Regions from separate parts of the Agrobacterium sp. 22-223-1 genome, predicted to be linked through region 1. Evidence: predicted binding sites of a transcription regulator. Region 1 holds the regulator's gene; each other region holds the start of a gene.
What was found. Region 1 encodes LexA, which represses DNA repair genes until DNA is damaged. Its sites were predicted from a motif close to TGTTCNNNNTGTGTTCNG; they were not measured.

Region 1 (7,441 bases):
ATGCACCATGGTGTGGCGCGTGACGCGGGTGTCGAAGTCCTTCTTCTGAGCCGCGGTCGGCAGTTCGCCGTAAAGCAGCAGATAGCAGGTTTCCAGGAAGTCGCCCTGTTCGGCGAGCTGCTCGATGGGGAAACCACGATGCAGGAGAACGCCTTCGTCACCGTCGATATAGGTGATCTTGGATTCGCAGGAGGCCGTCGACGTGAAACCCGGGTCGTAAGTGAAAGAGCCCGTGTGCTTGTACAGCGTGGCGATATCGACGACGCTTGGTCCGATCGTGCCTTCCCTGACCGGGAGTTCGACCTGCTTTTCGCCAAGTGTCACTGTAGCGCTTTTTTCCGTCATACTGATCCTCCGAAAACATGCGGGTGGGGGCGTTGAGATACGCCCCGCGGTTAAGCGTCTACCGATTAGCTATATGATCCTTGCGCAGATGCCAAGCTATCCAAAGGTCAAATTGTGCATTGCGGCAAACGCAATTGCCTTGCTTTCGTCTTTCCCGGCGATGGCAATTCAATCTCAGTCAACGCTGGGTTAAAGGAAAGGATTGCAATCCCTCGCATCCGCCTGCAAACCTGTTCCCGGTGCGGCAGGGGCGCGGCGCAGATTGCTCGGTCAAGGGGAAAAACAGCATTTCAGACATGCCGAAACGATGCAGGGCGATTTGCCCGGCACGGCGGAAATCCTTTATCCGCTTCGCAGAACCGGCGATGTCGCAACATACGATACGCCCGCCCTTGTCAGCAAGCCGAACCTGCGAGCTGTCGCCTCTCAAAAAATCGCCGTATGCTTTGCCGAGGAGCGCGCATTCGGCCACGATTTTCTTTTCGTGCCGGTTTTCATCGGCTGCGGTGCGGTCCTCTGGTTTTCCCTCAACACCTCGCCTTCATTCTCGGTTCTGGCGATCACATGTCTCATCGCCGCCGGTCTGGCGTTCTTCGCGAAATATCGCTCGGGCTTCGCAGCGACGGCCTGCGGCCTTTTCGCGCTGCTTTTGCTGGGCATGCTTTTCGCCGGGATCAAAACATGGCGTGCGGGAACGGTCGTGCTGGATACGCCCGTCACCACCACCATCACCGGCACAGTGACCCGCCGGGAGGTGGATGCGCGCGGGGACTGGCGATATGTGGTGCAACTCACCGCAACGGAAGCGCCTGCATTGTCACGCCCGCCGGAGAAGGTCTCGCTCCTGTCACGCGGGGGAGGCGAGCCCGCGGCACTCGGCGCGACCGTTCGTGGCAAGGCGCGACTTTCGCCGCCATCCGGCCCGGCCTTGCCGGGGCTCAACGATTTCGCCTTCGCCTCCTATTTCAGGGGCATAGGCGCGACCGGATTCTTCTATAAGCCGCCACAGACGCTCACTCCACCCGGCATCGACGCGAAGACGAACTGGCTGGAATGGGCCGACATGCGGCTCTACGGCCTTCGCACCGCCATTGCCGAACGCATCCGCAACACCATCGGCGGCGATGCCGGCGCCTTTGCCGCCTCCATCGTCACCGATGAGAGACAGGCCATATCCGCCGAAACTATGGAAGCGTTACGGCTTTCCGGCCTTGCCCATATCGTCGCCATATCCGGGCTCAACATGGCGCTGGCGTCGGGCATATTCTTTGTGGGGCTGAGGCTTGCCTTCAGTCTTTTTCCGGCATTTGCGCAGCGCTGGCCCGTGAAGAAGATTTCGGCTTTCGCCGCACTCTTGATGACACTCGCCTATTATCTGATTTCAGGTTTCGCCGTTTCCGCCGAACGCGCCTGGCTGATGATGTCGGTGATGCTGATCGCGGTGTTGTTCGATCAACCCTCGCTCAGCCTCAGGAATGTCGCGCTTTCCGCTTTGGTCATTCTCGCTTTTTCGCCCTCGGAAATCATGGGCCCGAGCTTTCAGATGTCTTTTGCCGCGACCATCGCGCTCGTCGCCTCCTACGCCGCCTGGAGCCGCTGGCGTATCGATCGCGAGCGTCTGTTTATCGGGCGCAAACCGGCATGGATGACGGTGGCGCAAACGGCGGGCGCCATTATCGGCGGTGTCATCACGACGTCGCTGATCGGCGGTCTTTCGACGGCGATCTATTCGGTCGAGCATTTTCAGCGTGTCACCACCTATGGACTTTTCGCCAATCTGGCCGCCATGCCGCTGATGTCGCTGATTGTCATGCCTTTCGGCCTCGTCGCCATGCTGCTGATGCCTTTCGGGCTGGATGCGCCATTTCTGAAAGTCATGGGATACGGCATGGCCCTCGTCATCGAGGTTGCGCAGGAAGTGGCGTCCTGGGGCGGAAGCGCTGCGACGGGTCGGCCTCACGGGTGGTTTCTGGGGCTCGCCTCGGCTGGTTTTCTGCTGCTGACATTGCTGCGCAGCCGGCTTGCGCTTCTGGGGATGCCGATTCTGTTCCTCGCCTTCGGCCTGTCGTCCGCCACGGCCTATCGCGATCCGCCCGATTTGCTTGTTCACGAGGATGGCGAGCTGGTGGCATTACTGGAGGACGGCAAAGCCTACACAACGAAGGCTCAGCCGCAGGGTTTCGTTTATGGTCAGTGGCAAAGGGCGCTGCTTTTGCCGGAACAGCCTGTGCCGCCGGTCTTTCTAAAGACCGAGGCCACGGCAAAAACCGTGGCTTTGACCTCGAAGGCGAAGCTTGATCCGCAAGAGATGAGTGCAGTTGCACGGCAGATGACAGCGGCCCTGAGAGACGCCGAGCCCGGTGTTTTCACCTGCAGCAAAGGCATATGGTGCGTTGCGCGCGCGGGAAGCGGCGAATGGATCATCGTTCTGGAAGATGGCCGCTTTGCTGGAAAGGCTTGCGATATTGCCGATATCGTTATCGTCTCCCGCAGAACGTCCTTTTCCCAATGCCGTTCGGGCGCACTTCTGCTGAACCGCGATATCCTGCGGCGGATCGGTTCGCTGGAAATGGACTTCGCCCGCAGCGAGCAGACAGGGGTGGTCGGCAGGCTGCGCGCCGCAATCGCCGGAATGGACAGGCCTTGGAGCGAACATCGCTATTACGACTGGAAAAGCGGCCGTTTCGATCGCGACGTGCCCGATGCCGTCATGCGGTTGCTGGCGGCATCGCAATAGAGCGCCGCCAGCATGGACCGTCAGGCCTTGATGCGCAGATCCGCGGTCAATTCGCCGATCCCGCTAATTTCCTCTTCATGCGCCGCGTCGCGCCAGACTTCCTTAAGCCCGGCCTCGTACCATTCGCGCATGGCGGGAAGGGTGAGCAGCCGGTCGCAATAGGCTTTCGCCGCGGGCGAAAGTTCCGCGCCATAAGTCTGGAAACGAAATGCCACCGGGCAGAAGAAGGCATCGACCGCCGTAAATTTCTGGCCGGCAAGAAAAGGCCCGCCGAATTTCGCGAGGCCTTCGCTCCACAGCGTATCGATGCGCTTTATATCGGCCGCAAGCCCGGCATCGCCACCCTTCGGTCTTACGCGAATGCCGACCGACATGGGGTAGAGATTGCGCAGCGAGGAAAAGCCCGCATGCATTTCGCTCGCCGCCGACCGTGACCAGGCCCTTGCCTGCTTGTCGCTCGCCCAGACGCCCTGATGTCTTTCCGCCAGATATTCGGCGATCGACAGCGATTCCCAAACCGTCACGCCCTCATCGACAAGGCAGGGCACCTTGCCGGTCGGCGAGAAGGTGGAGAAGGAAACGCCTTCGCCGAAGGGAACGAGTTTTTCATCGAAGGCGATGCCGAGCGTGCGCATCAATACCCAGGGCCGCAGCGACCATGAGGAATAGTTCTTGTTGGCGATATAAAGATCGTACATGACGTGTTTCCCCGATATGACGCGCATTTCTATACCGGCGGAGGGGCCTTGGAATATTGCAAATAATCCATGGCTCCCATAAGCCGCGTTGATGAATGGGAAGGTGAGGGCAGGGAGAAGGAGGCATATCCAAGTCACCGCCCGGAGATGAGGCGAAACACCCCCTCTCTTTACTTCCGCAGGGCCGCATTGTTCCAGGGAACAAGCCAAGATGCCTCAAAGTGAGCGCCATCTTCTCGATGACGCCCCTAGCGAAAAAAGGCGGGTTGCCAATTAATGGTAACGGCGGATCAGTCCAACCAGCTTGCCCTGGATTTTCACCCGGTCCGGTCCGAAAATGCGGGTCTCATAGGCGGGATTGGCCGCTTCCAGAGCGATGGAGGCTCCCTTGCGGCGGAAACGCTTCAGGGTCGCTTCTTCATCATCCACCAGTGCTACGACGATATCGCCCGGATTGGCCGTATTGCCGTTGCGAATGATGACGGTATCGCCATCAAAAATGCCGGCCTCGATCATCGAGTCGCCCTTGACCTCAAGAGCGTAATGTTCGCCCGAACCGAGCATGTCGACCGGCACGGCCACATCATGGGTGTTGTTCTGGATGGCGGAAATCGGCACACCGGCGGCGATGCGGCCCATGACCGGCACGGTGACCGCGCCACCGAGATCATTGGCCGGCGCCTTGGGGGCAGGGGCCGGTTCCGGCGTCTTCGGCTTGCCGAGGCTGCCTTCGATGACGCTCGGCGAGAAACCGCGCTGCGGCCTTGCACCCGGAGCATAGGCCTCAGGCAATTTGATCACTTCCAGCGCCCGCGCCCTGTTAGGTAGCCGGCGAATGAAGCCGCGCTCTTCGAGTGCGGTGATCAGCCTGTGGATGCCGGATTTGGAGGCAAGATCGAGTGCGTCCTTCATTTCATCGAAGGAGGGCGGCACGCCGGACTCTTTCATTCTTTCATGAATGAAGAGAAGCAATTCCTGCTGTTTGCGCGTGAGCATGAGGAAAACACCCTTGAGAATCGTCGTTGAAGTCGCGAAACAAATACAGAACGAACACTATATGTTCCATATGTGTTCCGCAATCCCCTAAAATTTCGTGAAGGGTGCATCGCAGATCGTGATTTGATCGTCGAAACCATGAACAAAGCAGATTTAACGATGTATGCCGCATCTTGAATACCAGAAACCACCGACCGGGGAGACCCGGCCGGTGGTTTCTGGCTGCCGATTTGCTACGCGCCGAACGTCAGTAGATCGTGAGCGCAGGAATGAAGCTGACCGCGATAAGGAGCAGCATCGCCATGGTGAAGAACGGCCACAATTCCCTCGTCGTTGCGCCGAGCGGCGCTCTGGCTATGGAGGACGAGATGAAGAGCGTGGTGCCGATCGGTGGCGTATAGAGCCCGATACCGAGATTGATCACCATCATCATGCCGAGCTGCACCCGGTCGAGCCCGATCATATCCGCAAGCGGCACGAAGATCGGTCCGAGCAGCAGGATCGACGGCGGCAGATCGAGCGGCATGCCGATGATCAGCATCAGGATATTCATCATGAGAATAATCAGGATCGGGTTGGAGATATTCTCCGCGACCCAGGTGGCGAAATGCTGGGGCGCCTGATCGAAGGTAAGCACCCAGCCCACCGCCGCGCTGCCCATGATGACGAGCATGACGACGCCGGTTGCGGAGCCGGCCTCGACGAAATTGTCGCAGAAACGCTTCCATGTCAGATCGCGATAGAAGAAGATGCTGAGCACGAGCGAATAAACGACGGAAAGAACGGCCACTTCGGTCGGCGTTGCAAAGCCGAAGCGCAGGCCGAGGATGATCAGGATCGGCAGAAGGATCGCCGGCAGGCTGCGGAATGCAAGTAGTGCCAGATCGCGCTTGCGGATGCGTTCGTCACGCACCGCATAGCCCCGCCGCACGGCAATGGCCCAGCAGACGAAGATGAAACCGACGGCCATGAGCAGGCCCGGCAGAATGCCGGCGATGAACAGATTGGCGATGCTGACGCCGCTGACCAGCGAATAGAGGATCATCGGGATCGACGGCGGAATGAGCACGTCGATGACAGCCGAGGTGGCATTGTTGGCCGCACAAAGGGGAGCGGGGTAGCCCTGGCGCTTTTGCCATGGAATGAGCACCGAGCCGAGTGCGCTCGCATTGGCGACCGCCGAGCCGGAAACGCCGCCGAACACGACCGACGAAATGACGGTGGTGGAAAGCGGGCCGCCGCGCCAGCGCTGCATGGCCTTGGAGGCGAGTTCGAGAAGCTGGGTTCCGAGTTTGCCGCCGAGCATTAGCGTTCCCGCGAGCATGAAGAACGGCAGCGCCAGCATCGGGAAAGATTGCGTCTGGTCGTAAACCTGCTGCGCCACGATCGAAAGCGGCACATAACCGTTCCACAGCACGGCGACGCCGGCAGAGATGATCAGCGCATAGCCGACCGGAACCGCAATCATCATGAGGATACAAAATGCAATGATCATCACGATGGTCATAGCGGCATCTCCTCGGTTGCACCGTGCGGGCGGGCATGCCAGCCGCCGGAGAGAATGCGCAGGCTCGCGGTTGCGGTCGTGACCGAGACCAATGCCGCGCCGAAGGCGATGGAATAATATCCGATGCTGTTGGGCAGCTGCAGCACAGGGCTGATTTCCGCGCCGGCGATCTCGGCGACGACAAGCGCCTGCTGCGCGAGAATGACGAAACTTGCGACCGTCACGAGATTGGCGAACAGCAGAACCGCCACCTTGCCGCGTTCGTCGAACTTGTCATAAATCCATTCCACCGCCATATGCGCGCCGCTCTGCGCGGCAAGGGTAATGCCGGCGACGATGAACCATGGAAACAGCATGGTCGGCAGTTCTTCCGCAAAATCCAGCCCGCCGGATGTCGATAGATAGCGGACGATGACGTTTGCGGTCATAATGACCGTGAGCAGAATGCCGGTTGCCACGATGATGATGCGGCAGAGGATGGCGATGAAACTGTCAACGCGATTGGCGGCGGACAAGGCTCCTTCGAGCATTGGCGCATCTCCTGAAAACTGAAACCGTATGAATGTCGGCGTGAGCGAGGCTCCCGCCGATCCTGTCAGTGGACATGAAGGCGAGGCCGGGCGGCATGAACCGGCCCGGCATCCTGATCGTCAGCCCTTGGCAGCCTTTTCCAGCTCGGCGACGAAATCGCCGAAGGGCTTCTGCTTCCATGTCTCCAGCACCTGCGCGGTCGCTTTCGCGAAAGCGGCGTGGTCGATGTCTTCCACCACCTCGATGGCGGCATTGGCCTTGAAGGCGGCCAGAGACGCGCTTGCCTTTTCCGCTGAGAGTTTGCGCTGAAGCGCGCCTGCCTCCTTCGCAGCCGCCTTTACCGCCTCGAAATCCTTGCCCAACCGCCCTTCGGCGAATTTGGACATCAGGAACGGGGTGGATTCCCATTTATGGGCGGTGAGGCTGATATGTTTGTTGACCTCGTAAAGCTTGGAGCTTTCGATATTCACCAGCGGATTTTCCTGCCCGTCCACCACGCCCTGCTGAAGCGCGATGTAGAGTTCGCCAAACGCGATCTGAACCGTCGCCGCATCCAGCGCCTTGAAAATATCCATGGTCATCGGGTCGGCGGGGGTACGGATTTTCAGGCCCGCGACGTCCTGCGGC
Region 2 (7,441 bases), on a different contig from region 1:
TGTGCTGACACGCGTTTCCGACGGTCAAATCCTGCGCTCCGCACGGCGTAGCGTGACGGCGCAGGTGGACCTGCCGCAGCAGGAATTCGCCAAGATCAGGGCAACCCGCGACGCCGAGAACCGTGCGGCCCGGGAACTGGCTGAAATCATCCGCACCGATATCGCCGCCACGCTCGGCCGCTGAGAGCGGCGGCCGTGACGGAGATAAAGTCCCATGAATTTGAGCGCTTCGCCGAAAATCCGGCGGAGCGCTTTCGCGTTTTCGTGCTTTACGGCCCGGATCGCGGTCTCGTGTCGGAACGCGCAGGCGTCATCGCCAAAAAGACCGGTATCGATCCCGATGACGCTTTCGCATCGCTGAAACTGACCGCATCCGATCTGCAGGGCGACCCCGGCCGTCTGCTCGACGAGGTGAATGCCATCGGCCTTTTCGGCGGCGAAAAACTCGTCTGGGTCAAAGGTGCTGCGGCCGAAAAAGCGCTGGTGGATGCGCTGCAGATTCTCGCCGAGACACCGCCGGAAGCGAGCTTCCTCATCATCGAAGCAGGCGACATCAAGAAGGGTACGGGACTGCGCAAGATCGCAGAACCGGCGCGCTCCATCGCCGCGATTCCCTGTTATGCCGACGATGCGCGCTCATTGAACGCATTGATCGATCAGGAACTCTCCGCCGATAATCTGCGCATTGCGCCAGCCGCAAGACAGAGGCTAATCGAATCCCTGGGTGGTGACCGCATCGCCTCGCGCAACGAAATCCGCAAGCTGGCACTCTATTGCCGGGGAGCCGACGTGGTCGAGGAAGACGATGTGCTGGCGATCATCGGTGACGCCAGCACGGTTTCCGCAGACGATGCCGTCGACGCCATTCTGAAAGGCGACAGAAACGCCTTTTTCCATGCGACGCAGAAGATCGTCTCTTCGAAGACCCCGATCTTCCTTGTGCTCCAGGGGTGCCTCAAGCAATTCCAGTTGCTCGACCAGATGCGGGCCGAAATGGATGAGAAAAAACTGCAGGCCGGTCAGGTCATGCAGACACTTGGACGCCACATCCATTTCCGCAGAAAGCCCATCATCGAAAGAGCGCTGCGAACCTGGCAGCCAGCGGCGATCGCCCGCGAGATGAACCGTCTGCAGGCCGCCATCCTGCAAAGCCGTCAGCGGCAAAGCCTGGAGGAAAGCGTGGCCCTTCTGACATTGCTGTCGACCACGCTGCAATCAGGCCGCGGCGGATGAGGCCCAGCAAAAAGCCCTCGCGCTGCTGCTGCGAGGGCTTTTTTAAATCATGGTTTCGCGGTCAGGCCGTAAAACTTAGTCGCCCTGTCCGGGCTCGGCGGAGAAATAAAGCTCGAGCTTGCCTTCGACACCGTCCATTTCCTTGGCTTCCGGCATCGGGTCGCGCTTGATCGTGATATTGGGCCAGATTGCCGCATATTCGGCATTGAGCTTCAACCATTTGTCGAGACCCGGCTCGGTATCGGGCTTGATGGCTTCGGCGGGACATTCCGGTTCGCACACACCGCAATCGATACATTCATCGGGATTGATCGCGAGGAAATTTTCACCCTCGTAAAAGCAGTCGACGGGGCAGACCTCAACGCAATCGGTATATTTGCAGCGGATGCAATTGTCGGTCACGACATATGTCATGATGAACTCCAGAATATGCAGGCCGGGTCTGTGGGCTTCGGAACACAAGCCGTCGCCCGGAATTCAGACAGGGCAATTTCGCAAGTGACGTAATGCCTTTGCTTACAGATAGCAAGGATAAACAATTCTGAAAAAGGGGTGCGACCCGGAGGTTTATTCTAATCTTTGCTTCCGTCGCTGTCAGACAGAAATCTGTCGAGCGCCCTGCGCTCTTTTTTGGTGGGACGCCCGCTGCCCGGCTGGCGCAACGCCTGCTCGAGAGGTGTCAGCCTGTCGGAAGGTTCCCGCGGCGGCGTCTCGTCTTCATAGAGAAGTCTGGCTTCGTCATAGGGTCCACGCCGTGTTCCGCCGGACTTGACGACAAGCACCTTGTCCATCCGCTCGAAGCCGATCTCCAGCCTGTCGCCCGCCTTCACCACATGGCTGGACTGGCGAATGGCAATGCCGTTGACCTTGACGTGGCCCGACTGAATGTAGCTCTGGGCAAGCGAACGGGATTTGGCCATGCGGGCAAAGAACAGCCACTTGTCCAGACGCTGACGCGTGCTTTCCAGTGGCTGTTCGCTGCTTCCCATGGCTTACTTCTTCAGCTGCTCCTTGAGAGCAGCGAGCTTTGCGAAAGGCGAATCCGGATCGAGCGGCTTTTCCTTGCGCGGCGGCTTGGCTTCGAAGCGCTGCTGACCCTGCGGCTTTCCGCCACGGTCATTGCGTTCCGGCCGGTCCTTGCGCTCCCCGCGATCGTGACGATCGTTGTTGCGGTTGTTGCTACGGTCGGGACGTCCGCCATCGCGCTTGCGCTCACCGTCGCCACTGCGATTGGCACTTGCACCGTCACGATTGTCGCGACGACCTTCACCGCGACGCTCACCCTGTTCGCGCGCTCCTTCACCACGGCCCTGACCGCGATTGCCGGGACGACGGTTTTCGCCACGCTGATTTTCGTTGCGACCACCCGGACGCCACAGAAGAACGGGCTTGGGTTCGGCGGCCTCGGCGCCTTCCGGCACGGCCTCGGCTGCGACAGCCTCTTCGCTGGCAGCCACCGGCGCCTCGACAGCTTCGCCTTCGGCAACAGCTGCCGTCTCGGACACCTGTTCTTCGGAAGCCGGCTCGTGTTCCTCGGTCTCGACGCTTTCCTCTTCAGCCGTCGCCGCTTCAGCGGCAGTCGGAGCAGAGGCACCGGCGTGGCTGGCGAGGAAGGCCTGCGCCTCTTCCGCCGTCACCTGATCGGCGCGGTAACCGAGGCCCTTCAGAATTTCTTCCATGTCGTCAAGCGTCGCGCCGAGAATGGAAAGCATGGCGGTGGTCGTCGTAAAACGGCGGCCGTCATAGGCGCCTTCCGGACGCGGCTGCTGACCGGGTTTCCACTGCAGCAGCGGGCGGATGAGATCGGCCAGACGCTCAAGAATGTCGATACGCACGGCGCGCTTTCCGAGGAAGCGGAAACCGGCGAGCTTGTAGAACATGCGCTCGAAGCTGGCATCGGTGACGACCGAGGTACGGCCTGCGGCCAGCACCGGAATGAGATCGCCGTAACCCGGCTTGCCGAGACCGTCATTCTTCAAAGCCCAGAGTAGCGTCACAAGCTCCGCCGGGGCGGGCTTGAGAAGCGCAGGCAGGAAAACGTGGTAGGCGCCGAAACGCACGCCGTAACGGCGCATGGAGGCGCGCGCGTCCTGATCCAGAGACTTCACGTCTTCGGCAACGTCGCGGCGGAACAGCACGCCAAGATTTTCCACGAGCTGGAACGCCAGACCCTTCGCCAGACCCTGAAGGTCTTCGGCGCGGGAAATATCGTCCAGCGGCTTCAGCACGGTCGCAATCTGATGATTGACGAAACGCTCGACGCGCGCCAACGCGTGATCACGGGCATTGCCGTTCAACTGCTCGTCGGCAAGCAGGATCACCCGCGGCTTCATGATGTTGTCGCCGGCCGAAAGGCGGGCAACCGGTTCGCCCAACCAGCGAACCAGACCATCGGAGCTCAAAGCGAGATCGCCATTTCCACTGGCATGCAGACGCGCGGCACGCGCCTCGAATTCGAGCGCAAGCGCCTTCTGCGCCGCAGCCTGCACGGCCTTCTGATCCGGCCCTTCCATTCCCGGCACCGGCGTGAACCGGAACCCGGCCAACTGGCCGACGTGATGACCTTCTACGAAGACATCACCATTTACACTGATTTCAGCTTCAAGCATCGCATTCTCTCTCAGGCGCCTCATGAGCACAGATGTCCTGCGATCAACAAAGCGTTTCGTCAACCTTTCATGTAGTGCATCGGACAATCGATCCTCGATTTCCCGAGTCTTTTCTTGCCAGTGTGTCGGATCGGCAAGCCATCCTGGGCGGTTCGATACATAAGTCCATGTTCTGATCTGCGCAATCCTCGCAGACAAGGTATCGATCTCTCCATCTGTCCGGTCGGCGCGGCGCACCTGCTCGGCCATGAAATCTTCGTTCACCGTCCCGCGTTTGACGAGGTCGAAATAGAGCGTGGAGATCAGGTCCGCATGCTGGGCAGGAGCAATGCGGCGATAGTCTGGAAGCGCACACGCCTCCCAGAGTTTTTCCACCCGCGAATCGGTCGTCGTCACATCGATGATCTCGGGATAACGCGACAGATATTCCAGCGCCTGCTGGTCGATTGCCGGCAGGGCGCGCGAAAGTCCCTGGATCGCCGGCGCGGCATCGAGGCTCAGGCGCAGATTGGCGATGGAGGAAAAATCGAAATTTTTCGTCCGCCACTGCAGAACCTTAACCGCATCGAACTGATGGGTTTCGATCCGCTTCACCAGCTCGTCATCGAACGGATCGACACGCCCCGTCACGCCGAATGTGCCATCGCGAAGATGGCGGCCGGCGCGGCCGGCGATCTGGCCGATCTCGCCCGGATTGAGATTGCGGAACTGATAGCCGTCGAATTTGCGGTCCTGCGCGAAGGCGACATGGTCGACATCAAGGTTGAGACCCATACCGATGGCGTCCGTCGCCACCAGATATTCGACGTCGCCGGATTGGTAGAGCCCCACCTGCGCATTGCGCGTGCGCGGCGAAAGCGCGCCCAGCACCACAGCAGCACCACCGCGCTGACGGCGCACCAGCTCGGCGATGGCATAGACCTCATCGGCGGAAAAGGCGACGATCGCCGTGCGTTGCGGCAGGCGGGTTATCTTCTTCTGACCCGCATAAAAAAGCTGCGACAGACGCGGGCGTTCCACAACGGTAATTCCCGGCAGCAGCTTTTCGAGGATAGGGCGCATCGTGCCAGCGCCAAGCAGCAGAGTTTCCTCCCGCCCGCGCAGATGCAGCACCCGGTCGGTGAAGATATGCCCGCGTTCGAGATCGCCCGCCAGCTGCACCTCGTCGATCGCGACGAAGGCGGCCGTCGTCTCACGCGGCATGGCTTCCACCGTGCAGACGGAATATTTGGCTTTGGGCGGTGCGATTTTTTCTTCGCCGGTAATCAGCGCCACATTCGGCGCGCCCACCTTTTCAACGAGGCGGGTATAGACCTCCCGCGCCAGAAGACGCAGCGGCAGGCCAATGACACCGCTGCCATGCGCGACCATCCGCTCGATCGCGTAATGGGTCTTGCCGGTATTGGTGGGGCCGAGAACGGCCGTGACACCGCGGCCGCTCAGGATCATGGGGCGAAAATTCAACGTACTATCCGCGAATCGACTTCATCTGCTTGCCGTGCGCCCGGCATTACCGATACGGGCCGCACGCACCACACATGGCAATGCCCGCCGACAAAGGCAATAGGCCTCACCCGCAAAGTGGCGCAGGGCGACCGGTCGATGGAATTTTCCGTTCAGATTCAGCTAGTTGAGCAAACAAAAAGAATCCGGCGAAAATGAAATCGATTCGGCTGCGGAACAGTCTGCGAACGAATCGAATACGAATCGCTGACTCGATGGGATTCAGCTTTTGTTCTCCGCAATATCTGGTTGGCCAGGGCGCAGACCATACCAGATTATGAATCCGGATAAGTCCTTGGCCGGATTCGGCTTTACGGTAAAGCCGCCGGGCAGAAAATCCCGGAATCGGCTGTCAAGCGGTAATCCCGGAAAAGCCGATCCGAAACATGCACGAAGGGTCGGATCAGAGCGCCTCGCCGGCAAGCAGACGCGGCGCATTCGCATCCGTCGTGCCGGCGGCCTGACCGATGAAATAGGATTTGAGACCCGGCAAACGATCCACGACGCCGAGACCGAAATCGCGCATGATACGGATAGGGCCAATATCGTTGGAGAAAAGCCGGTTCAGCACATCCGTCGTCACGCCCATCCGCAACGTGTCGAAACGCCGCCAGGACTGGTAACGCTCCAGAACGTTGAGTGAGCCGATATCGAGGCCGAGCCGGTCGGCCTCGACCACGGTTTCGGCGAGAGCCGCCACGTCCTTGAAGCCAAGATTGAGGCCCTGCCCGGAAATCGGGTGAATGCCGTGCGCCGCATCGCCCGCAAGCGCGAAACGCGGTGCAACGAAAGAGCGCGCCAGCGTCAGACCCAATGGGAAGGCGCGGCGGGGACCGACCGGACGAAGATGACCGAGCTTGTGACCGAACCGGCGTTCCAGTTCTTCCTCGAACACCAGATCGTCGGAGGCTACCAGCCTGTCGGCATCGGCCGTGCGTTCGGTCCAGACGAGCGAAGAGCGATTTCCCTTCAGCGGCAGGATGGCGAAGGGGCCCGATGGCAGGAAATGCTCCTCGGCGCAGCCCTCATGCGGCCGCTCATGCTCAACGGTCGTCACGATACCGGACTGATCGTAAGCCCAGTGCACGGTCTTGATACCGGCCATGTCCCTGAGCGCGGAGCGAACGCCGTCACAGGCAATCAGCAATCGCGCTTCGAGCGTCGACCCGTCGGAAAGGCGAATGGCCGTCGACTGGGGACCCGCGGTAAAATCGGAAACACTGAGACCGTGACGGATTTTTATGCCAAGACGCTCGCACAGGCCTCGCAATGCGCCCACCAGAGCGACGTTCGGAACCATATGGGCAAACGGCCTGCCTTCTTCCACGGCGCCGTCGAAAGTCAGGAACACGGGACGCACCGGATCGGCGGTCTTCGAATCGGTGACGATCATCTTGTGTATCGGTTGCGCTTCCGGCTCGATTTCGTTCCATATGCCGAAAACATCGAGCATCCGGGTGGCTGCCGCAATAATGGCGGAAGCGCGAACGTCCTTCGACCAGACATCCTCGGGAGAGGCCTCAACCACCTGCACATCAAGATGCGGGGCCGCCTGCTTGATTGCGACAGCAACGGAAAGACCGACATATCCGCCGCCTGCCACCACTACGTCCAGCATCGCGCTTCTCCTCAAATCTTGTGCACACATCATCGGCGCACTATAGACCATGTGACGTCTTCCTACAGCCGGAGCAGGCCGAAAAAATGTCGCATCCCTCGCAAACGTCAGACCCGATGGTCAATCTCATCGCCACACTCGATCTTGAGAAGCTGGAAGAGAACCTGTTCCGGGGCGAAAGCCCGCAGATCGGCTGGCAGCGGGTTTTCGGCGGCCAGGTCATCGCGCAGGCCCTGATCGCCGCGCAGAGGACCGTGGATAACGACCGTTTCGTGCATTCGCTGCATGCCTATTTCATGCGCCCCGGCGATCCGCTGGTGCCTATCGTCTACCAGGTGGAACGCATCCGCGATGGCGCGAGCTTCTGCACACGTCGCGTGGTCGCCATCCAGCATGGCAAGGCCATTTTTTCCATGTCGGCCTCGTTTCAGATTTTCGAGGATGGTTTCGACCATCAGATCAAAATGCCTGACGTGAC
Region 3 (7,441 bases), 1.1 Mb from region 1:
TCCAGCTTGCCGGAGCAGATGCGGGCGAAAGCGATGCGGTCGCGATGGTTCGGGTCCATATTGGCCTGAATCTTGAAGACGAAGGCCGTCATTTTTTCTTCAGCCGCATGTACGGTGCGGGTATCCGCCACCTGATCGCGCGGCGGCGGCGCGAAATCGCCAAGCGCATTGATGAGGTCGCGCACACCGAAATTGCGCAGCGCCGAACCGAAGAACACCGGTGTCATATGACCTTCGAGAAATGCCTGACGATCGAAAGGACGGCAGGCTTCCAGCGCCAGTTCGGTTTCTTCGACGAAAAGATGGCGCTCATTTTCCGGCAGGCGATCGGCAACCGCCTGCGGACCGTTGACCGGCATGGCTTCCACCTGCGTATCGACGCCACGGAAGGTGCTGTCGGCGAGATTATAGGCGCCGCAGAAGGTCTTTGCCCGGCCGACCGGCCAGGTGATGGGCGCGGTATCGAGCGCGAGCTTCTCTTCCACCTCATCCAGTATCTCGAAGGGGTCGCGGCTTTCGCGGTCCATCTTGTTGATGAAGGTGATGATCGGAATATCGCGCATGCGGCAGACTTCGAAGAGCTTCAGCGTGCGCGGCTCGATACCCTTGGCGGCATCGATGACCATGATCGCCGCATCCACCGCCGTCAGCGTGCGGTAGGTGTCGTCGGCGAAGTCCTCGTGGCCGGGCGTATCGAGAATGTTGAAGACACGGTCGTTATATTCGAAGGTCATGACCGAGGTGACGACCGAAATGCCGCGCTCGCGCTCGATCTTCATCCAGTCCGAACGGGTCTGGATGCGATCCTTCTTCGCCTTCACCTCACCGGCAAGCTGGATCGCTCCGCCGAACAGCAGCAGTTTTTCGGTAAGCGTGGTCTTACCCGCATCCGGGTGCGCGATAATAGCAAAGGTGCGGCGGCGGGAGACCGCCTCGGCAAGTGTTTCGGCCATCTGACAAATCCTGTGGAATTGCGGGCTATCTAGCGTTTCAGGCCCGCATTTGCAATTGACCTTGCCGCGATCTCGGCAAACTAATGCCGCATGACCCTTCAAAACGACAATCGCCCCCCTCTCCGGCTCGTCCGCCTCGCCAATGGCGCTGACCTCGAATTGCCGTCCTACGAAACCCGTGGCGCCGCCGGCATGGACCTGCGCGCTGCCGTACCTGCCGGCGAACCGCTGACCCTGCAACCGGGCGAACGCGCCCTGGTCCCGACCGGTTTCATCTTCGAGGTTCCGCAGGGATACGAGGCGCAAATCCGCCCCCGCTCCGGCCTCGCCATCAAGAACGGCATCACCTGCCTCAACTCTCCCGGCACGGTGGACAGCGATTATCGCGGCGAAGTGAAAGTCATCCTCGCCAATCTGGGCCAGGACGTTTTCGTCATCGAGCGCGGCATGCGCATTGCTCAGATGGTGATCGCTCCGGTAACCCAGGTTGTTGTGAGCGAGGTGACGGAGACCTCGCAGACGGCGCGGGGCGCCGGCGGTTTCGGCTCCACCGGCGTTTAGCGACACCGCTGGGACAGACGTGCGGACTGATTGTCTTTACCCGGCAATTTCGTTATGGATTTAGCGGATTTTTCAGGAAACACGATCATGACGCTGACGACACTTTTCGCCTATGCCACCGCCCTCTTCATCGCCGCCGCCATTCCCGGCCCCGGCATGACGGCGATCGTGGCGCGGGCGCTGGGTTCGGGCTTTCGCGAAACCTTCTTCATGGGTCTCGGGCTGGTGCTGGGCGACATGATTTACCTGACCGCTGTGATCCTGGGCCTGGCCTTCGTCGCGCAGACCTTTCAGGAAGCCTTCATGGTGCTGAAATTCGCGGGCGCGGCCTATCTCCTTTATATTGCCTGGAAGCTTTGGACCGCCGGTCTGCTGCCGCAGGAGCTGAAGGCCAAGAAAAGCACCAGCATGCCCATGTCCTTCCTGTCCGGACTGCTGATCACGCTCGGCAACCCGAAAACCATGCTGTTTTATGTGGCGCTGGTGCCGACACTGATCGATATCCGCATGATCGGCCCTTCGGAATATGCAACACTTCTCGCCATCACCTTCGTCGTGCTGATGGCGGTTCTCCTGCCTTACATCCTGCTTGCGGCCAAGGCGCGTAACCTCCTGAAAAGGCCGAGCGCCTTGACGATCCTCAACCGCACGGCGGCGGGTATTCTGGCCGGAACCGCCACCATGATCGCGATCCGCAGCACGTAAAACAAATTCGTGCATTTATGCGATTTATCGTGAAATTATTCCTGCAATTTAGGGATATTAGGACGAACGTTCGCTAGCTTGCGAAAGCTATTGCTCCTATTCTGCCGCTCAAATCTTGCGGTCTTACACAGGAGAGCATCATGCCCGAAGCCAGAAAGCCCGGACGCGGACGCGTCTATTCCTCAATTACGGAAACAATCGGCGACACGCCGATCGTGCGGCTCGACAAGCTGGCGAAGGAGAAGGGCGTGAAGGCCAACCTTCTCGCCAAACTCGAATTTTTCAATCCCATCGCTTCCGTGAAGGACCGCATCGGCGTCGCCATGATCGAAGCTCTGGAAGCGCAGGGCAAGATCACCCCCGGCAAGACCACGCTGGTGGAGCCGACCTCCGGTAACACGGGCATCGCGCTTGCCTTCGCCGCCGCTGCGAAGGGCTACAAGCTGATCCTGACCATGCCTGAAACCATGTCGGTTGAACGCCGGAAAATGCTGGCCCTGCTCGGCGCCGAACTGGTGTTGACCGAAGGCCCCAAGGGCATGAAGGGCGCCATCGCCAAGGCGCAGGAACTGGCCGAGACCCTGCCTGACGCGATCATTCCGCAGCAGTTCGAAAACCCCGCCAATCCCGATATTCACCGCAAGACGACGGCTGAAGAAATCTGGAACGACACCGAAGGCACGGTCGATATTCTCGTCTCGGGTATCGGCACCGGCGGCACCATCACCGGCACGGGTCAGGTGCTGAAATCCCGCAAGCCCGAGGTGAAGGTGATTGCCGTCGAGCCCGCGGACAGCCCGGTTCTTTCCGGCGGCAACCCCGGCCCGCACAAGATTCAGGGCATCGGCGCCGGTTTTGCACCCGCCATCCTCGATACCGGCATTTATGACGAGATCGTCACCGTGACCAATGACGAGGCTTTCGAAACCGCACGTCTGGCGGCAAGGCTGGAAGGCGTGCCGGTCGGCATCTCCTCGGGTGCGGCGCTGGCGGCGGCAATCAAGGTCGGCGCGCGGGAAGAAAATGCCGGCAAGAACATCGTCGTCATCATTCCTTCCTTTGCGGAACGCTACCTTTCGACGGCGCTTTTCGAAGGCCTTGGACTTTAAGCCAGGCTTTCAAGCGCGGTACGATCGCGCGCCAGAGTAGCGAATATTCTTATGTGCCGCCGGCTTCCGCTGGCGGCACAATGTTTTTTCAGGGAAGGCACAACAGGCGACCTTCTGGAGCATATCCGGTTTAAACGGAATCGTTAGATGTGCTCTAATTACTTGTTTTTACACACTTCCCCACCAAAAACCGCTTCGTGCCTTTACTGGAAATGTTCTATGCCGCCGTCGTCAGCCTCTCGCCAGCGATACGATAGGACACGGCTTCCGCCACATGGATACGGCCGACCGTCTGTTTGCCATCCAGATCGGCCAGGGTGCGGGCAACCTTGAGAATGCGATGATAACCGCGCGCGGAGAACTTCAGCCGCTCGGCCGCATCGCGCAGCAATTGCAGCCCGGACGCATCCGGCTCGGCATATTTTTCTATCAGGGTCGTCGTGCAGCGAGCGTTTGTGCGAATGGCGTCAAATCCCGCCGACGCGTAACGTTCCTGCTGCGCAAGGCGCGCCCGGGCGACACGGGCGGCCACCGCCGCACTCGGCTCGGACGCGACGGGGCGGATGAGATCGGCGGCAGAGACGGCGGGAACGTCGATGCGGATATCGATACGATCCAGCAGCGGGCCGGAAATGCGGGCCTGATAATCCGTCACACAACGCGGGCCTCGGGCGCAGGTGAAACCCGGCTCTCCCGCCATGCCGCAGCGGCAGGGGTTCATCGCCGCAACGAGCTGGATTTCCGCCGGATAGCTGACGCGATGATTGGCCCGCGCAATGATGCATTCGCCCGTTTCCAGCGGCTGGCGCAGTGCATCCAGCACCTGCGGCGAAAATTCCGGGAACTCGTCCAGAAAAAGAACACCGTGATGGGCGAGCGAAGCCTCACCCGGCTTGGCGCGGAGCCCTCCGCCGATCAACGCCGCCATGGTGGCGGAATGGTGCGGGGTGCGGAACGGCCTGCGGTCCGAAAGCTTGCCGCCGGATAATTGGCCAGCGATGGAATGGACCATCGACACTTCCAGCAATTCCGCCGCCTCCAGCGGCGGCAGGATGGATGGCAGGCGGGCTGCGAGCATGGATTTGCCGGAGCCGGGCGGCCCGACCATGAGCAGGTTGTGTCCGCCGGCGGCTGCCACCTCCAGCGCGCGCCGGGCGCTCTCCTGTCCTTTGATATCCACTAAATCCGGCAGATTGACCGGGTTGGCGCGAATGGCGGGCGTCGGGCGCGAGAGAAGCTGGGTGCCGCGAAAATGGTTGGCCAGCGCAATCAGGCTGCGCGGGGCGAGAATATCGATACCGGCGCCGGCCCAGGCCGCTTCCGGCCCGCTTTCAGCCGGGCAGATCAGCCCCTTGCCAAGCGCATTGGCACCCATGGCCGCTGGAAGGGCGCCCGAAACCATACCGATGGTGCCATCGAGATTGAGTTCGCCGAGAACCACATAACGTGCCAGCATTTCTGCCGGTATCGCACCCAGAGCGGCCATGAGGCCAAGCGCAATGGGAAGATCGAAATGCGATCCTTCCTTGGGCAGATCGGCAGGCGCGAGATTGACGGTGACCTTTTTTGCCGGCAGCGCCAGACCCGAGGCATGCAGGGCGGCCTGCACCCGCTCGCGGCTTTCGGCCACCGCCTTGTCGGGCAGGCCGACAATCTGGATGCCCACCTTTCCCGGCGCGACCATGACCTGCACCTCGACGGGCACACCCTCTATGCCCTGAAATGCAACCGTATTGACCCTTGCCACCATGGCCTGCCCCCGCAAACCGGCCGCGCTAGTCAGAGCTTCATGCCCTACCGCGGCCACCCGCAAGCAACGTGCCACAGGGAAAAGAATAAAACAAGAACATCCAGCGAACAATTTCTCGCTGACGATGTATTTTAGTTGTGTCTAGTTGTACTCGCGGAACAAAGCTGGACCGGCGAAAGCTCGCCTCAGAAATCCTGGGCTTCGCGCTTTTTCTCGATCGCATCCCACAACAGGCTTGCGACATCGGCACCGCCGAATTTCCGCACTTCGCGAATGCCGGTCGGCGAGGTGACGTTGATTTCCGTCATATAGTCGCCAATCACATCGATACCGACGAAGAGAAAACCGCGCTCGCGCAAGGCAGGACCGATGCGGCGGCAGATTTCTTTCTCGCGCGCCGTCAGTTCCGTCGGTTCCGGCCGGCCGCCGGCATGCATGTTGGAGCGGGCGTCGTTTTCCGCGGGCACGCGGTTGATTGCGCCAACCGGTTCGCCATCTACCAGGAGGATGCGCTTGTCGCCCTTGCGGACGTCAGGCAGATATTGCTGGGCGATGTAAGGCTCGCGGAACATCTGGCCGAACATCTCCAGCAGAGAAGAGAAATTGCGGTCGTCGCGCGCGGAATGGAAGACGCCTGCACCGCCATTGCCATAAAGCGGCTTGAGGATGATATCGCCCATTTCGTTGCGGAAGCGGGCGATTTCCTCCACATCCTTGGTGATCAGCGTCTTCGGCATCAGATCGGCGAATTCGGTGACGAAAATCTTTTCCGGCGAGTTGCGGACCCAGGCGGGATCGTTGACCACCAGCGTTTTCGGATGAATGCGTTCCAGCAGATGGGTCGAGGTGATGTAAGCCATGTCGAATGGCGGATCCTGACGCAGATGGATGACATCCATGGTCGACAGATCGACGCGCTCCGGTTCGGACAGCGAGAAATGGTCGCCCTTGATGTCGCGCAGTTCCATCTGCTCGACAGTGGCGTAAATCTTGCCATCGCGCATGGAAAGGCGCTCGGGCGTATAATGGAACAGCCGGTATCCGCGTGCCTGCGCCTCAAGGCTCATGGCGAAGGTGGAGTCACCGGCGATATTGATGCCGGAGACATGATCCATCTGGATCGCGACGTTCTTGATCTTCGCCATGCGCATGTTCCTCTTGCAGCATGCGGACGCTTTGTCGGCCCGCGGTGCCCATTGCCTCGCCTTTTCAAGCTTCCCTGCAGGACCGGTAGAAACCCGGAAATGCTTCAGAAAACCCTGAAGATGTAGGGCAGCGACCATTCAAAGGCAACTGCTGCAAGCGGTGGTTTGTGTGAGTTTTATTGAACCTTCACAATTCCGTCGGCGAAGCCGTGCAGGCCCCGCCGACTGGAATGTTTTATGGGTTCAGGCCGCCAGCTTATAGGAACGGCCGGCAAACAGCTTGTTCTTGACGCGATAGGCAAAAGCGAGCGCCTTGGGGAACGGACGGCGCATGAAAGCGACTTTGCGGACATAATCATCCACTCGCCAGGTGGCCCATGTTCCCGCAGGGAAATAGGCGACATCGCCGACCCGCAGGATGCTGATGGAACCGTCTTCCGCGGTCACATGCACTTCGCCTTCGAGAATATAGACGGTTTCATCCCAGCCGAAGAACCAGCGGAATTCCCCCGCCGTGCAATCCCACATGGCGGTGCTTGAAGCACGGTCGCCGCTTCTGGAATGATCCGCCGCGCGCGCCTGGGGGTTGCCGGAAATGATCCATTCCGGATTGATGGGGGCCGGCTGAAGCCGCAGATCGGTGCAGGATGCGCTGACGACGGCCTCGTCTTTTGACCGGCGCAAATAGGCCGGCAATATCGGCACGGTCCGGACCGCCATGGTTGCTGCGGCAGCGAACATCATTTTGAAGGACATATTAGAAAACCCCCGTGAAATATTGGAGGTCTTCTATCATCGGGATCGTAACGAAGCGGTTTTGACAATCGGCGCAATTTTAGTCATCGCGCCGATTTCTGCGATGCGCTCAGGCCGTCGCCATTTGCGCGGGCTGCGCCGCCAGCTGCTCGGCTTTACCGGCGATGCGCTTGCCGGTTTCGCTGGAGAAGAAATGCAGTTTCTCCGGCGCGATCGTGACGGAGAGCGCAGACGGAACCTCGACATCCGGCGGGAAAGCAACTGTCAGGTTCTGGTCGCCGATCATGCCGTGGATAAGTCGCTGCGAACCCAGTTCCTCGATGTAATCGACCCGAAGCGGGAAGCCCTGCTCACCGGCCGCAGCGAGGCGGAAATCTTCCGCCCGCATGCCCACCGTTACGGGGCCGGAGACAGGCGCGAAACCGTTGAGCGCAAAGAGCGACGGACCAATGGCGAGGCTAT
Region 4 (7,441 bases), 660 kb from region 1:
AATTTGAGGTGGAACACGCGGTCACCGACAAAGAATTTCGATGGCGTGTCAGCGACGGATTTCGCCACCAGTTCGCCGTCGATCGTGCGGGTGCGCGGGCCGCTTTCGCCATAACCGATCCGTTCCACCGCATGGCCGGAGCGCGTGCCCCAATTGTCGCGGGTGGCGTCGCTGCGGTTCTGCTGCGCGCGCTTCCAGCCGGGGGTGGAATAATTGTTGGTGAAAGGATCGGCCTTGTCGAAGCGCGACTGGCCGTAGCCGCCGCGTCCGCCATAACCGCCGTAACTGCTGTCGGATGCCGCGACATCCACATGGGCGGGCGGCAATTCATCGAGGAAACGCGAGGGCAGGGTGGATTGCCACAGCCCGTGAATGCGCCGGTTCGACACGAACCAGATATGGCAGAGCTTCTTGGCGCGGGTGATACCTACGTAAGCGAGGCGGCGTTCTTCCTCCAGACCGGAGCGCCCGCCTTCGTCCAGCGCCCGCTGGTGCGGGAACAGGCCTTCTTCCCAGCCGGGCAGGAAGACGGTGTCGAACTCCAGCCCCTTGGCGGAGTGCAGCGTCATGATGGAGACGGCATCGAGATTTTCGTTCTGCTCGGCATCCATGACGAGGGCAACGTGCTCAAGGAAGCCGCGCATGCTCTCGAAGGCCTCCATCGAGCGGATGAGTTCCTTCAGGTTCTCAAGTCGTCCGGGCGCTTCGGCCGTCTTGTCGGCCTGCCACATGGCGGTATAGCCGCTTTCGTCGAGGATCTGCTCGGCAAGGGTGGTGTGCTCGGTGTTTTCCAAGAGGCCCTGCCAGCGGCGGAAATCCTGCACCACATCGAACAGCGCCTTGCGCGCCTTCGGTTTCAGCTCGTCGGTCTCGATGATGTCGGCGGCCGCTGCCAGCATCGGAATATCGCGGGCGCGGGCATAGTCGTGCAGATTGCGGATCGTCGTATCGCCAAGACCGCGCTTCGGCGTGTTGACGATCCGCTCGAAGGCGAGATCGTCGGCCGGCTGGCAGACAAGGCGGAAATAGGCCATGGCGTCGCGGATTTCGAGACGCTCATAAAAGCGCGGACCGCCGATGACGCGGTAATTGAGGCCAAGCGTGACGAAACGGTCTTCGAACTCGCGCATCTGGAAGGAGGCGCGAACGAGGATCGCCATGTCGTTCAGATTATGGTTCTTGCGCTGAAGCTGCTCGATCTCCTCACCGACAGCGCGGGCTTCCTCCTCGGAATCCCAGGCGGCATGAACCACGACCTTTTCATCATCCAGGCTGCTGCGTTCGGTAAACAGCGTCTTGCCGAGACGGCCCTCATTATGGGCGATAAGATGGCCGGCCGCGCCGAGAATATGCTCGGTGGAGCGATAGTTGCGTTCGAGCTTGATGACCTTGGCGCCCGGAAAATCCTTGTCGAAGCGGAGGATATTGTCCACTTCCGCGCCGCGCCAGCCATAGATCGACTGGTCGTCGTCACCCACGCAACAGACATTCTGCGGTTCGCCCTTGGCGCGCTGGGCGAGAAGCCTCAGCCACATATATTGCGCCGTATTGGTGTCCTGATATTCGTCTACCAGAATGTAACGGAACTTCTGGTGATACTCCTTCAAAATATCGGTGTGGCGGCGGAAGATGCTGATCGGATGCATCAGAAGGTCGCCGAAATCGCAGGCGTTCAGCGTTTTCAGGCGGTTCTGATAGGCGGTGTAAAGTTCGCGGCCCTTGCCGTTGGCGAAAGCGCGGCTGTCACCCTCCGGAATGTCCGGCGGCGTCAGGCCCTTGTTCTTCCAGCCGTCGATCATGCCGGCGAACTGTTTTGCCGGCCAGCGCTTGTCGTCCAGCCCTTCTGCCTGAATGAGCTGCTTGATCAGCCGCACGACATCATCGGTATCGAGAATGGTGAAGTCCGATTTCAGGCCGACGAGTTCCGCATGGCGGCGCAAAAGCTTGACGCCGATGGAGTGGAAGGTGCCGAGCCAGGGCATGCCCTCGACAGCGCCTCCGACCAGAACGCCGATACGTTCCTTCATCTCGCGGGCAGCCTTGTTGGTAAAGGTCACGGCAAGAATCTGGCTCGGATAGGCGCGGCCGGTCGCCAGAATATGGGCGATGCGGGTCGTCAGAACGCGGGTCTTGCCGGTGCCTGCTCCTGCGAGGACGAGAACGGGTCCGTCCAGCGTTTCCACGGCCTCGCGCTGTTCCGGGTTGAGGCCGGAAAGATAATCGGGCGCAGCACGCGTCTGATCGCGCGCCGCCATGGCGCGGGCGGCAATGCCAAGCCCGCCGCCGCTTTCCGCACCGGCATTGTTCGTTGCCCTGCGCGGTGCGGCGGGTTCCTCATCGAAGAACGGCATATCGTCAAAACTGTTGCTCATGCGGCTCAATGTAGTGATTCGGGATATAAAGGCCAGAACCGTGTTCTGCTTTTATTCCGGTATCAACCGTCAAAACGCCCATTCCAAGGCATTTTTTCGTTTCATGTCTGCCTGTCGGCGTCGAAAGCGGCGTCAACGGGCACTTGCAGCGCCACCGCAAGCTGGTTGGTTTTGGCGGCAAGCGCGATGACGCGTAGCAAATCGGCATGCTGCTCTGTCGTCATGCCTTTGGCTTTGGCGGCTGCCGTGTGGGAATGGGCGCAATAGGAGCAGCCATTGGTGACGGAAACGGCGATATAGAGCATTTCCTTCACCACGGGATCGAGCGCGGAAGGTGTCGCCATCACCGCCTTCACCTCACTCCATGTCTTTTCAAGCAGATCGGCATCGAAGGCGAGGTAGAGCCACATATTGTTGATGAAATCCGATTTGCGGGTGGCGCGGATGTCATCGAACACCGCCTTGACGCGAGGATCGGTTTCCGGGTTTTCGGTCTTCGTCACGGTGCTCATGGCTTCCTCCGGTTATGGCGTCTCGGGGATAGATTAGCCCAATGGCGGATATTTGCGACAGGAATGCACGGATGGATTGCGGATTGGCTGCTTCTGGCGGCAATTGCGCCCAAATTACAATTACGTAAGGAACGGATTTGTGCGTTGCCTTGCCTTGGCCAAGCAGGAATACTGCATCTGTCCCGGAACGTGTCGTTTTTGGGAACATATCGTGCTGCGCGGATCAACCGGAGAAATATATGCGGGTCTGGAAACAGGTGGGTGTCAGTGTTGCCGTGGTGGGAGCGGGGCTCTGTCTCTGGGGCTTCTATTCGCCCGAAGCCCGCAATGTGCTCGCCAGCGTGGGGCTTGGCAAAACGCCTGCCGGGGCGATCGAAGTCGCCGCATCCGGCGGCCCGGCAGCCGGTGCGTCCACAGGGCAGAATGCCGGCGGTGCGCGCCGCAACGGCAACGCCACACTGGTGGTGACGGCCCCGGTGAAGAAGGGCACGGTCAATGACCGGCTGAACGCCATCGGCAATGGCGAGGCGATCCAGTCGGTTGTCGTCATGCCGCAGGTTTCCGGCACGCTTTCCGAAATTCGCACCTCCTCCGGCGCTCGTGTCGTGAAAGGCCAGGTGCTTGCGCGGCTCGACGATGAAGAGCAGGTGATCGAGCGTGACAAGGCGCAGGTGGCGCTGCGCAGCGCCGTTGAAAAATCCAATTCCTACAAGAACCTCAAATCCGTTTCCCGCCTTGATGTGCTGGATGCGCAGATTGCCGAGGAAGCCGCCAAACTTGCGCTGAGCACTGCCGAACTCAATCTCAAGCGCCGCGACATCGTTGCGCCGATAGAGGGTGTGGCGGGTATTGTCGCCGCCAATATCGGTGATAACGTCACCACGCAGTCAACCATCGTCAGCATCGACGACCGATCCGAAATTCTCGTCAATTTCTGGGCTCCCGAGCGGTTCGCAACCGCGATCAAGGTCGGCATGCCGGTGGAGGCGACGTCCATTTCCCGGCCCGGTGAGACTTTCAAGGGCGAGATCGAGGCCGTTGACAACCGCGTCGATGAGGCGAGCCGCACGATCCGTATCCGGGCGAAGTTCAGCAACGAGAAGGACGAGCTGAGGGCGGGCATGTCCTTCGGCGTCAACATGCGCTTCGCCGGAGAAACCTATGCCTCGGTCGATCCACTGGCCGTGCAGTGGGATGCGGAAGGCTCCTACGTCTGGCGTGTGGCCGACAACAAATCGAACAAGGTGCGGGTGCAGATCGTGCAGCGCAATCCCGATGCCGTTCTTGTCAAGGCGGAGCTGGCGGATGGCGAGCCTGTCGTGATCGAGGGCCTTCAGCGTGTCAGGGAAGGCGGCGCGGTCCGTGTCGGCAGCCAGCCGAAGCCCGAGGAGGTTGCCAGCCAATGACGACGCAGCCGCCCTCGGTTAAGGATTCCAAACTCGCCTTTACGGCATTGTTCGTGCGCCGGCCGATTCTGGCGGCGGTTCTCAACACGCTGCTGGTCGTTGCCGGCCTTGCGGCGCTGGTGGGCGTTGAAGTGCGCGAATTGCCTGACGTCGACCGGCCGACGATCAGCGTCCGGACCACCTATGAGGGGGCGGCGCCCGAAACCATCGATCAGGAAGTGACGCAGACCATCGAAGGTGCGGTGGCGCGTGTCAGCGGTGTCAAGTCCATCTCGTCCAACTCGCAGTTCGGCACCAGCCGCGTGACGCTGGAATTCGGCGACAATGTCGATCTGGCGGTTGCCGCCAACGATGTGCGCGACGCCATCGGCCGCGTCACCAACCAGTTGCCTGACGATGCCGACGAGCCGCAGATCATCAAGGCGGATTCCGACAGCCAGCCGATCATGCGCCTTGCCGTCACCTCCTCCACGCTCAGCATGGAAGACCTGACCAAGCTGGTGGATGACGAGATCATCGACCGTCTGGCCGCCGTCGACGGCGTGGCCGATGTGGAGCTTTACGGCGATCAGGAAAAGGTTTTCCGGGTCGATCTCAATCAGGCGGCATTGGCGAGCCGTGGTCTGACGGTGACCGATGTTTCAAACGCGCTTGCCAGCGCCGCCCTCGATGTGCCGGCGGGATCGCTGAAAAGCACGACGCAGGATATTGTCGTGCGTGCCACGGCCAGCCTGACGAAGCCCGAAGACTTTTCCAATCTTCTCATCAAGAACAATATCCGCCTCAGGGACGTCGCGACCGTCATGCTGGGGGCGGATGACGAATCCACCTCGCTGCGCTCCAATGGCGTGCAGGGCGTCGGTCTCGGTGTCATCCGTCAGGCGCAGTCGAACACGCTCAGTATCTCGACAGGCGTGAAGGCCGCCGTCGATACCATGTCGGCCAATCTGCCCGAAGGTACGCGCATCGTCGTGACCAGTGACGACGCCGTCTTCATCGAAGGCGCGCTTCATGAGGTCGAGCTGGCGCTCGGTCTCTCGGCGATCATCGTCGTCGTCGTGCTCTATCTCTTCCTGCGCGATTGGCGCGCCACCCTCATTCCGGCAATCACCATGCCGGTGGCGCTGATCGGCACCATTGTCGCCATCTATATGGTCGGTTTCTCGGTCAATATTCTGACCCTGCTTGCCATCGTTCTGGCGACCGGTCTGGTGGTCGATGACGCCATCGTGGTGCTGGAAAATATCGTGCGCCGCCGGGCGGAAGGCATGGGGCCGCGCGCCGCCGCCGTTCTCGGCACGCAGGAAGTGTTTTTCGCGGTCATCGCGACGACGGCGACGCTTGCCGCCGTGTTCATTCCGCTCTCCTTCCTGCCGGGCCAGCTTGGCGGCCTGTTCCGTGAATTCGGTTTCGTGCTGGCCTTCGCGGTGGGCTTGTCCTCCATCGTGGCGCTGACGCTCTGCCCGATGCTCGCCTCGCGTATGCTGAAGGAGGGGCTGAAGGAGCCGACGGGGCCGCTCGCCTGGTTCGGCAATGTCTTTGCCTCCACCTACAAAACGACCCTTTCCGCCTGCCTCAACAATCCGCTGATCGTCATCGTCGTGGCGCTCATCTTTTCCGGCCTGTCGTGGATCGCGTTCGGCATGATCCAGAACGAGTTGACGCCGCGCGAGGACCGCGCCTCGATCATGATGCGGGTCACCGCGCCGCAAGGCGTCAGCCTCGACTATACCCGCGACCAGTTGCAGCGGATCGAAGAAAACCTGCAGCCGCTGCGCGACAGCGGTGAAATCCGCAATATTTACTCCATCACCGGCATGAACGGCTCGTCCAATACCGGTTTCATGGTGCTGACGCTGGCGCCCTGGGCCGATCGTGAGAGGACGCAGAACCAGATTGCCGCCGATGTCACCTCCGCCGCCAACAGGGTGCCGGCGCTGCGCGGCAATGCGATGCAGCCAAACAGCCTCAGAATTCGCGGTGCCGGCAACGGCCTGCAGATGGCGATGGTTGGCAGCAACTATGCGGCGCTGACCGAGGCAACGCAGAAATTGCTGCTTTCCATGGAGGAAAGTGGCCTGTTCGACACGCCGCGTTTCGACAACGAACCCAATCAGGCGCAGATTTCCGTCTCCATCGACCGCGAGCGTGCGTCGGATCTCGGCATCGACATCACCGGCCTGTCGCGCGCCATGCAGTCGCTGCTGGAAGGGCGTTCGATTGTCGATGTCTTCGTGGATGGCGATGCGATTCCCGTGCGGCTTTTGTCTTCTACCCGGCCGATCAACGATCCGACCGATCTGGAAAACGTCTTCCTGAAAACCGGCGACGGCAAGATCGTGCCGATGTCGGTCATCGCCACGCTGAAGGAAAATGCGGTTGCGCCGCAGCTCAACCGCGAGCAGCAGCTTCCCTCCGTCGGCTTTACCGCCAACCTCAAGGATGGCGTCTCGCTGGGTGAGGCGCTGCAAAAGGTGAATGAGCTCTCGCAATCCGTCATGCCGCCCGGCGCCCGTCTCCTGCCGCTGGGCGAGGCTGCGACGCTGGAGGAAAATTCGAGCGGCATGTTGCTGACCTTCGGTTTTGCCATCGCCATCATCTTCCTCGTGCTGGCCGCGCAGTTCGAAAGCGTCTTGAGTTCGGTCATCATCATGACGACGGTGCCGCTCGGTCTTGCCTGCGCCGTCATCGCGCTGCTCGTTACCGGATCGAGCCTCAACGTCTATAGCCAGATTGGGCTTGTCTTGCTCGTCGGTGTGATGGCCAAGAACGGTATTCTCATCGTCGAATTCGCCAATCATCTGCGCGATCAGGGCGCAACCGTGCGGGAAGCCATTGAAAAGGCCACCAGCATCCGCCTGCGTCCTGTCATGATGACGATGATCGCCACCATTCTCGGCGGCGTGCCGCTGGTGCTGGCGCAGGGTGCCGGCGCGGAAGCGCGCATCGCGCTCGGCTGGGTTATCGTCGGCGGCCTCGGCTTTGCGACGCTGGTGACGCTTTACATCACGCCGGTCTCTTACCTGCTGATCGCCCGCTTCGCCAAACCGCAGGCGGATGAGGAAATCCGCCTTCACCGTGAGCTTGAACTTGCCGCCCGCCGCAAGGCGCTGGAAGAGGACAAGCCGTTGCTGGCGGCGGAGTGAAAAAC

Region 2: ACQZ60_RS22015 (helicase-related protein) is a predicted target of LexA. The motif match lies at 5,519-5,536, and genes of this name have one in related genera.
Region 3: ACQZ60_RS01230 (YifB family Mg chelatase-like AAA ATPase) is a predicted target of LexA. The motif match lies at 5,160-5,177, and genes of this name have one in related genera.
Region 4: ACQZ60_RS10170 (ATP-dependent helicase) is a predicted target of LexA. The motif match lies at 2,414-2,431, and genes of this name have one in related genera.

Annotation. Positions count from the first base shown of each region.
Region 1 is NZ_JBNWCN010000001.1:1,377,056-1,384,496, forward strand. Features, by position in the region: gene gltA (citrate synthase) at 1-345, opposite strand, end outside; gene ACQZ60_RS06840 (ComEC/Rec2 family competence protein) at 653-3,082, shown strand; gene ACQZ60_RS06845 (glutathione S-transferase family protein) at 3,103-3,780, opposite strand; gene lexA (transcriptional repressor LexA) at 4,054-4,776, opposite strand; gene ACQZ60_RS06855 (TRAP transporter large permease subunit) at 5,024-6,283, opposite strand; gene ACQZ60_RS06860 (TRAP transporter small permease) at 6,280-6,813, opposite strand; gene ACQZ60_RS06865 (TRAP transporter substrate-binding protein) at 6,934-7,441, opposite strand, start outside.
Region 2 is NZ_JBNWCN010000006.1:231,753-239,193, forward strand. Features, by position in the region: gene lptE (LPS assembly lipoprotein LptE) at 1-184, shown strand, start outside; gene holA (DNA polymerase III subunit delta) at 196-1,233, shown strand; gene fdxA (ferredoxin FdxA) at 1,309-1,647, opposite strand; gene ACQZ60_RS22010 (RNA-binding S4 domain-containing protein) at 1,806-2,222, opposite strand; gene ACQZ60_RS22015 (helicase-related protein) at 2,226-5,291, opposite strand; gene ACQZ60_RS22020 (ubiquinone biosynthesis hydroxylase) at 5,749-7,074, opposite strand; gene tesB (acyl-CoA thioesterase II) at 7,050-7,441, shown strand, end outside.
Region 3 is NZ_JBNWCN010000001.1:242,806-250,246, reverse strand. Features, by position in the region: gene ACQZ60_RS01250 (peptide chain release factor 3) at 1-953, opposite strand, end outside; gene dut (dUTP diphosphatase) at 1,044-1,514, shown strand; gene ACQZ60_RS01240 (LysE family translocator) at 1,602-2,219, shown strand; gene cysK (cysteine synthase A) at 2,360-3,328, shown strand; gene ACQZ60_RS01230 (YifB family Mg chelatase-like AAA ATPase) at 3,546-5,078, opposite strand; gene gshB (glutathione synthase) at 5,264-6,223, opposite strand; gene ACQZ60_RS01220 (cupin domain-containing protein) at 6,467-6,979, opposite strand; gene ACQZ60_RS01215 (sn-glycerol-3-phosphate import ATP-binding protein UgpC) at 7,089-7,441, opposite strand, start outside.
Region 4 is NZ_JBNWCN010000001.1:2,035,133-2,042,573, reverse strand. Features, by position in the region: gene ACQZ60_RS10170 (ATP-dependent helicase) at 1-2,372, opposite strand, end outside; gene ACQZ60_RS10165 (carboxymuconolactone decarboxylase family protein) at 2,474-2,884, opposite strand; gene ACQZ60_RS10160 (efflux RND transporter periplasmic adaptor subunit) at 3,124-4,290, shown strand; gene ACQZ60_RS10155 (efflux RND transporter permease subunit) at 4,287-7,436, shown strand.